2 regions of the Streptomyces sp. CC224B genome follow, and region 2 is predicted to be linked to the other one. Evidence: riboswitches for the same ligand, from Rfam matches in the RefSeq annotation. Region 2 holds a riboswitch; the other holds the start of a gene.
The links. A riboswitch is a leader RNA that binds a small molecule or an ion and turns the genes downstream of it on or off. The one in region 2 is predicted to bind ZMP and ZTP.

Region 1: linked by a shared signal. The riboswitch ahead of QK440_RS09740 (bifunctional 5,10-methylenetetrahydrofolate dehydrogenase/5,10-methenyltetrahydrofolate cyclohydrolase) and the one ahead of glyA (serine hydroxymethyltransferase) in region 2 are both predicted to bind ZMP and ZTP.

Annotation. Positions count from the first base shown of each region.
Region 1 covers NZ_JASCXL010000018.1:19,235-22,628, reverse strand. Annotated here, with positions in the region: gene QK440_RS09750 (GNAT family N-acetyltransferase) at 96-626, opposite strand; gene QK440_RS09745 (VOC family protein) at 960-1,331, shown strand; ZMP/ZTP riboswitch at 1,384-1,470, shown strand; gene QK440_RS09740 (bifunctional 5,10-methylenetetrahydrofolate dehydrogenase/5,10-methenyltetrahydrofolate cyclohydrolase) at 1,492-2,361, shown strand; gene QK440_RS09735 (cysteine hydrolase family protein) at 2,425-3,072, opposite strand; gene QK440_RS09730 (DJ-1/PfpI family protein) at 3,141-3,394, opposite strand, start outside.
Region 2 covers NZ_JASCXL010000019.1:69,766-73,159, forward strand. Annotated here, with positions in the region: gene QK440_RS10310 (BTAD domain-containing putative transcriptional regulator) at 1-228, shown strand, start outside; gene rocD (ornithine--oxo-acid transaminase) at 225-1,427, opposite strand; ZMP/ZTP riboswitch at 1,600-1,690, shown strand; gene glyA (serine hydroxymethyltransferase) at 1,733-3,034, shown strand; gene QK440_RS10325 (hypothetical protein) at 3,141-3,394, opposite strand, start outside.

The sequences.
Region 1 (3,394 bases), on a different contig from region 2:
CCCGGCCGAAGTCGCCGTCCTCGTCGGCAACGACGTACTCGTCCATCGACGCGGCCGCCGACTGGATCGGCCTGCCCACACGTCTCCTCTTCGGCTCACGGGGGCCGCCCCCGCCTCAGCCGGGTGCCGTGCCGGACCTCAGCGGGCGGTACAGCCAGACATAGGCGACCGGCTGCCGCGCGCTTCAGAGGGCGGCGCCCTCGGCGGCCACCGGGGTGAAGCCCGCTGCCCGGAGAGCAGGCCAGGGCGGGGGTGTTGGCCGGGTGCACGCGCAGGAACGCCGCGCGCAGGCCGGTCCCCCGCGCCTCGGCGAACAGGGCACGCACCAGGGTCCGGCCCAGGCCGCGGCCGCGCTCCCGCGGGGCCACGATGATCCGGGCCGGCTCGACCTCGTCCTCCGCCTCGTCCGGCCACAGCTCCCCGTACCCGACGGGCCGACCACCGGCAACGAGCAGGCGGGCCCGCACCCCGCTCCCCCGGCACCAGCCGGCAACGGCGCGGCCGGTCACCGGGTACCGGTACTCCCCGCACCACAGCACGGCCTCGACGACGGACCGCGCCCAGGCAGCCACGGCCGGGGCGTGCTCCGGGGCGAAGGGGACGAGGGTGACGGGGTCCGCGGTCACGTGCCCACTGTCGCCGCGGGGACCCGGCGGAGCCACCGGTTCGCCGGGACGGCGCGCCGTCGTCCGTCGGGGGATGGCGGCCATGGCGTGTCACACGGGACGCGTGCGGCTGCCGCCGACACGCGGACAGGGTGCGGCGGGCCCTGTGCGGCCGCCCCGCGTGGAAAAGTGCCTGTCCGGCCGCCGTTCGGCTGCCCGGTGGCGGTTCGCACGGAGTGCGTGCCTCTGCCGTACCGGTGCCCTGGTATGCGGGCGGCGCGCGCGGGCACCCGTGGCCCGGTGGCCGCCGAGGCGCGCCACGACCGTGTGTGGACCTGGACGAGGAGAACGCCAATGCCTGTAGCCCGATACTGTCTCGTCGCTCTGGACTGCCCCGATCCGCCCGCCCTCGCCGGCTTCTACAAGGCGCTCCTCGGCGGCACCGTGGAGAAGTACGACGACAACTGGTACGACCTGTACACGCCGGACGGCAACCGCGTGGCCTTCCAGCGCGCCCCGGACCACCGCCCGCCGCAGTGGCCGCGCGCCGACGCCAACTCCCAGCAGCTCCACCTGGACCTCACCGTCGAGGACATGGCGGAGGCGGAGAGCGAGGCCCTGGCGCTGGGCGCCATGCCGCTGGACCTGGACGACAAGGACGGGCAGCGCGGGTTCCGCGTGTACGCGGACCCGGCGGGGCACCCCTTCTGCCTCTGCCGGGCCTGACGGACCGGGGCGGGGCTCGCCGGCGGGCCGCCGCCCCCGTTCGACTACAGTGGCCGCGGGCCGTGACTGGCGCTGGGGTGGAGCACCACCGGGGAGCGGCCTGACGCAGATGTCGATGCCGTGCGCCTGGGCGAGTGGTCAACCACGCCTGGAGGCGGCCATGTCCCCCACCACCACGACCGTTCCCGCCCAGCTCATGGACGGCACCGCGCTCGCACGGCGCGTCGCCGAGGAGACCGCGGCCCGCGCGGCCGAGGTCGCCCGGCGCACGGGCAGCGCCCCCTGCCTGGCGACCGTGCTCGTGGGTGAGGACCCCGCGTCGGTCACGTACGTACGGATGAAGCGGAACCGCTGCACCAAGGCCGGGATCGTCTCGCGGCACCTCGCGCTGCCCGCCGCGACCACGACCGAAGAGCTCGTCGGCACCCTGCGCGCGCTCTCCGAGGACCCGACGGTGCACGGCATCCTGCTCCAGCACCCGGTCGGGGACCACATCGACGAGCGGGCGGCGTTCGAGGCCATCGCGCCGGAGAAGGACGTCGACGGCGTCACGCTCAGCTCGTTCGCGGCGATGAGCTTCGGCCGGCCCGGCTTCGTGTCCTGCACCCCGGGCGGGATCATGCGCCTCCTCGACGCGTACGACGTGGACCTCGCCGGGAAGCGCGCCGCCGTGGTCGGCCGCAGCGCGATCCTCGGCAAGCCCGCCGGGATGCTGCTGCTCGCCCGGGACGCCACGGTGACGTACTGCCACTCGCGCACCGCGGACCTGTCGGCGCACGTCCGTGAGGCCGACGTCGTCGTGGCGGCCGTGGGCCGCCCGCGGCTGATCCGCGGCGAGGACGTCAAGCCGGGCGCGGTGGTGATCGACGCCGGGTACAACCCGGGCAACATCGGCGACGTCGACTTCGACGGCGCCCTGCACCGCGCCCGCCTCATCACCCCGGTCCCGGGCGGCGTCGGCCCGATGACGATCGCGGTGCTCCTGGACCAGACCGTGACGGCGGCGGAGCGGCAGCTCGGACCGGCCTGACCGCCGCCGGGCCACGGCCCCTGGGCGGGCGACGCGCCTGTCACCCGCCCAGGGGCCGCCTGCTCAGGCGTCGAGGGCGTCGACGTCCGCGACCACCGTGCCGAACAGGTCCGTGACCGTCGTCAGGGCGGCGGCCTTGAGCGCGGCCGCGGGCAGGACCGCGCCGTCCGGGGCCCGGAGGGCGCGGGTGGCGGTGGCCTCGGCGATGACAGTGGGGCGGTACCCGTGCTGGAAGGCACCCTGCGCGGTGAAGGCCACGCACATGTGCGTCATGAACCCGGCGAGTACGAGGTCCTTGCCCGGCGCGGCACCGAGGCCGCTCAGGGTCTTCTCCAGGTCGGTGGCGTGGAAGGCGTCGGGGAACCGCTTGACGACGACGGGTTCGCCGTCCGCCGGGGCGACCTCGTCGATGATCGCCCCGATGTGGGCGCGGATGTCGTACGGGGTGCCCTCCCCGCCGTCGTTGACGACGTGGACGACCGGGGTGCCCGCGGCGCGGGCGCGCCCCAGCAGCCGGGCGCCCGCCGCGAGGGCTTCGTCGGCGCCCCTCAGGGCCATGACGCCGGTGCGGTACGTGTTCTGGAAGTCGATCATGATCAGGACGGAGTCGGCCAGCCGGGGCGGGCGGCCGTCCAGGCCGATCACGTCGCGCAGGGGCGTGGACGGGTGCGTCGCGGACGAGTGCGTCGCGGTCGGGTGCGGGGTGTTCATTGGGACCTTTCTGGATATGGGCATGACAAAATAGAGGGATGAGCGGGAGAGTCGCCGGGGCTCGGGTGTCAGGCGGTCTCGGTGCGGAAGCGGCGGCGGTAGGCCGCCGGGGTCGTGGTGAGCCGGCGGCGGAACGCCCGGTGCAGGGTCTCCACCGAGCCGAGGCCACTGGTGGCCGCGACCTGGTCGAGGGGCGCGTCGGTGGTCTCCAGGAGGCGCCGGGCGACCTCCAGGCGGGCGGCTTCCACGTAGGCGGCGGGGCTGGTGCCCGTCTCCTGGGCGAAGACGCGGGCGAAGTGCCGCTCGCTCAGGCACATCCGGG
Region 2 (3,394 bases):
GCCGCCCTCACCGAGGCCGCCGGGCTCCTCGGCCGCGCCGCCGCCCTCCGCGCCGCCGAGGGCGCCCCGCTGCCCCCGGCCGAACGCGCCGACACCGACCGGGCGGCGGCCCGCGTCCGCGCCGCCCTCGGCGACGCGGCCTTCACCGCCGCCCACGACGCGGCGTACACGGCGTACACGGCGCGCACGCGGGGCGAGGCGGCCGGGGCCGGGGCCGCGGACGGCTAGGAGAGCACCGCCCGGAGCTGGTCGAGCCCCCAGTCCAGGTCCTCCTTGCTGATCACCAGCGGGGGAGCGATCCGGATCGTCGAGCCGTGGGTGTCCTTCACCAGGACGCCGCGGGCCATGAGCTTCTCGGAGATCTCCCGGCCCGTGCCGTGCGCCGGGTCGATGTCCACCCCGGCCCACAGGCCGCGCCCGCGCACCTCCACCACCTTCCCGGAGCCCGCGAGCAGGCCCAGCTCCGCGTGCAGGTGCTCGCCCAGCTCCGTCGCCCGCTGCTGGTACTCGCCCGTCTCCAGCATCGCCACGACCTCCAGCGCCACCGCGCACGCCAGCGGGTTGCCGCCGAACGTCGAGCCGTGCTCGCCCGGCCGGAACACCCCGAGCACGTCCGCGTCCGCCACCACCGCCGACACCGGCACCACACCGCCGCCCAGCGCCTTGCCCAGCAGGTACACGTCCGGCACCACGCCCTCGTGCTCGCACGCGAACGTCCGCCCCGTCCGGCCGAGACCCGACTGGATCTCGTCCGCGACGAACAGCACCCCGCGCTCACGCGTCAGCTCCCGGACGCCCGGCAGGTATCCCGGCGGCGGCACGAGCACCCCCGCCTCGCCCTGCACCGGCTCCAGGAGCACCGCGACCGTGTCCTCGGTGACCGCCGCCCGCAGCGCCTCCAGGTCGCCGAACGGCACGATGTCGAAGCCCGGGGTGAACGGGCCGTAGTCCGACCGCGCCTCCGGGTCGGTGGAGAAGCTGACGATCGTCGTCGTACGGCCGTGGAAGTTGCCGCTCGCCACCACGATCCGCGCGCGCCCGTCCGGGACGCCCTTGACCCGGTACCCCCACTTCCGCGCGGTCTTCACCGCCGTCTCCACGGCCTCGGCGCCCGTGTTCATCGGCAGCACCATCTCCTTGCCGCACAGGGCCCCGAGCCGCGTACAGAACTCCGCGAACCGGTCGTGGTGGAACGCGCGCGACGTCAGTGTCACCCGCCCCAACTGCTTCCTGGCGGCCTCGACGAGCCGGGGGTTGCCGTGGCCGAAGTTGAGTGCCGAGTACCCGGCGAGCATGTCGAGGTACCGGCGGCCCTCGACGTCCGTCATCCACGCGCCCTCCGCCGACGCGACGACGACGGGAAGGGGGTGGTAGTTGTGCGCGCTGTGCGCTTCGGCCGAGGCGATGAGGTCTTCCGTAGCAGACACGGGAACTCCGTTTCTCGCGTTCGCACTCCGTTGTGCGGTCCTACGGCTTCCAACGGCGCAAGGAGGGTCTCGCGGTTCAATGGGGGACAGGGGCGCCTTCGTGGCCCCATACCTATCGTCGCTCGCACCGTGAGCGAACCCTGACACGGCGGCGTGCCCGCTACCCTGGTTTCCACAGCACGGCGACTGGCGCACAGGGAATCGACCCTGAGGGAGCCGTGCGAGGCAACACCTTCGAGGTGCCGCCCGCCTGGGCACCCCGGGACCACGATCGGACACCATCACCGCTCGCCCCGGAGGACGCCATGACACCCCCTTCTCCCGCGCAGGACACCACGCGGGACGCCGCGCGGCACCCCGCCCTCGCCGCCGCCGACCCGGAGCTCGCCGCGCTCGTCGCCGCCGAGGAACAGCTCCAGGCCGACACGCTGCGCCTCATCCCCAGCGAGAACTACGTCTCCGCCGCCGTCCTCGAAGCCTCCGGCACCGTCCTGCAGAACAAGTACAGCGAGGGCTACCCGGGGCGCCGCTACTACGAGGGCCAGCAGAACATCGACCAGGTCGAGCGCCTCGCCGTCGCTCGCGCCAAGGCCGTCTTCGGCACCGACCACGCCAACGTCCAGCCGTACTCCGGGTCCCCGGCCAACCTCGCCGCCTACCTCGCCTTCGCCGAGCCCGGCGACACCGTCATGGGCATGGCCCTGCCCATGGGCGGCCACCTCACCCACGGCTGGGGCGTCTCCGCCACCGGCCGCTGGTTCCGCGGCGTGCAGTACGGCGTCCGCCAGGACACCGGGCTCATCGACTTCGACGCCGTCCGCGACCTCGCCCTGAAGGAGAGGCCCAAGCTGATCTTCTGCGGCGGCACCGCGCTGCCCCGCACGATCGACTTCGCCGCCTTCGCCGAGATCGCCCGGGAGGCGGGCGCCGTCCTCGTCGCCGACATCGCCCACATCGCCGGCCTGGTCGCCGGCGGCGCCCACCCGTCACCCGTGCCGCATGCCGACGTCGTCTCCACCACCACCCACAAGACCCTGCGCGGGCCGCGCGGCGCGATGCTCCTGGCCCGCGAGGAGCACGCCAAGGCCATCGACAAGGCCGTCTTCCCCGGCCTCCAGGGCGGCCCCCACAACCAGACCACCGCCGCCATCGCCGTCGCCCTGCACGAGGCCTCCCTGCCCTCCTTCCGCGACTACGCCCACGCCGTCGTCGCCAACGCCAGGGCGCTCGCCGAGGCGCTGCTGGCCCGCGGCTTCGTCCTGGTCTCCGGCGGCACCGACAACCACCTGATCCTGATGGACCTCACGCCCAAGGACGTGCCGGGCAAGGTCGCCGCGAAGGCCCTCGACCGGGCCGGGATCGTCGTCAACTACAACACCGTGCCCTACGACCCCAGGAAGCCGTTCGATCCCTCCGGGGTACGGATCGGGACGCCCTCCCTGACCTCCCGCGGACTGGGAACCGAGCACATGGCCGTCGTCGCGGAGTGGATCGACCGGGGCGTGCGGGCGGCACGCGAGGAGGACGAGGACGCCCTCGCGAAGATCCGCGCCGAAGTGGCCGACCTGATGTCCACACACCCCGCACCGGGCCTGCCCACGGGGTGAGCCCCGTGTCCCCGGGGCCGGGGCTGCCACCCGGTGGCCCCGGTGCCCCGTCGCGCCGGGCCCCTGCTCGACTGCCTCCCGCGGGCAGGTGGCCCCGCCCCGGCCGTCACGCGTGCCTGCGGCGGCGGTGGTAGTACGTCGTCGCCATGGCGCCCATCAGGGCGCCTGCTGCCACGCTCGGGAGCGTCCAGGACCAGCCGGTGTCGGTGGTGTTCCGGGGCGGGGCGGCCGGGGCGGCGGCGACCTCGGCCCGTGCGGGGTAGGGCCGGGACGGGGGTATGCCGGCGCGGCCCTCCGGGGCCTTCTCTCCCAGGACGTGCAGGGACCGGAGGAGCGCGCGCACGGCTGCCGGGCGGTCCG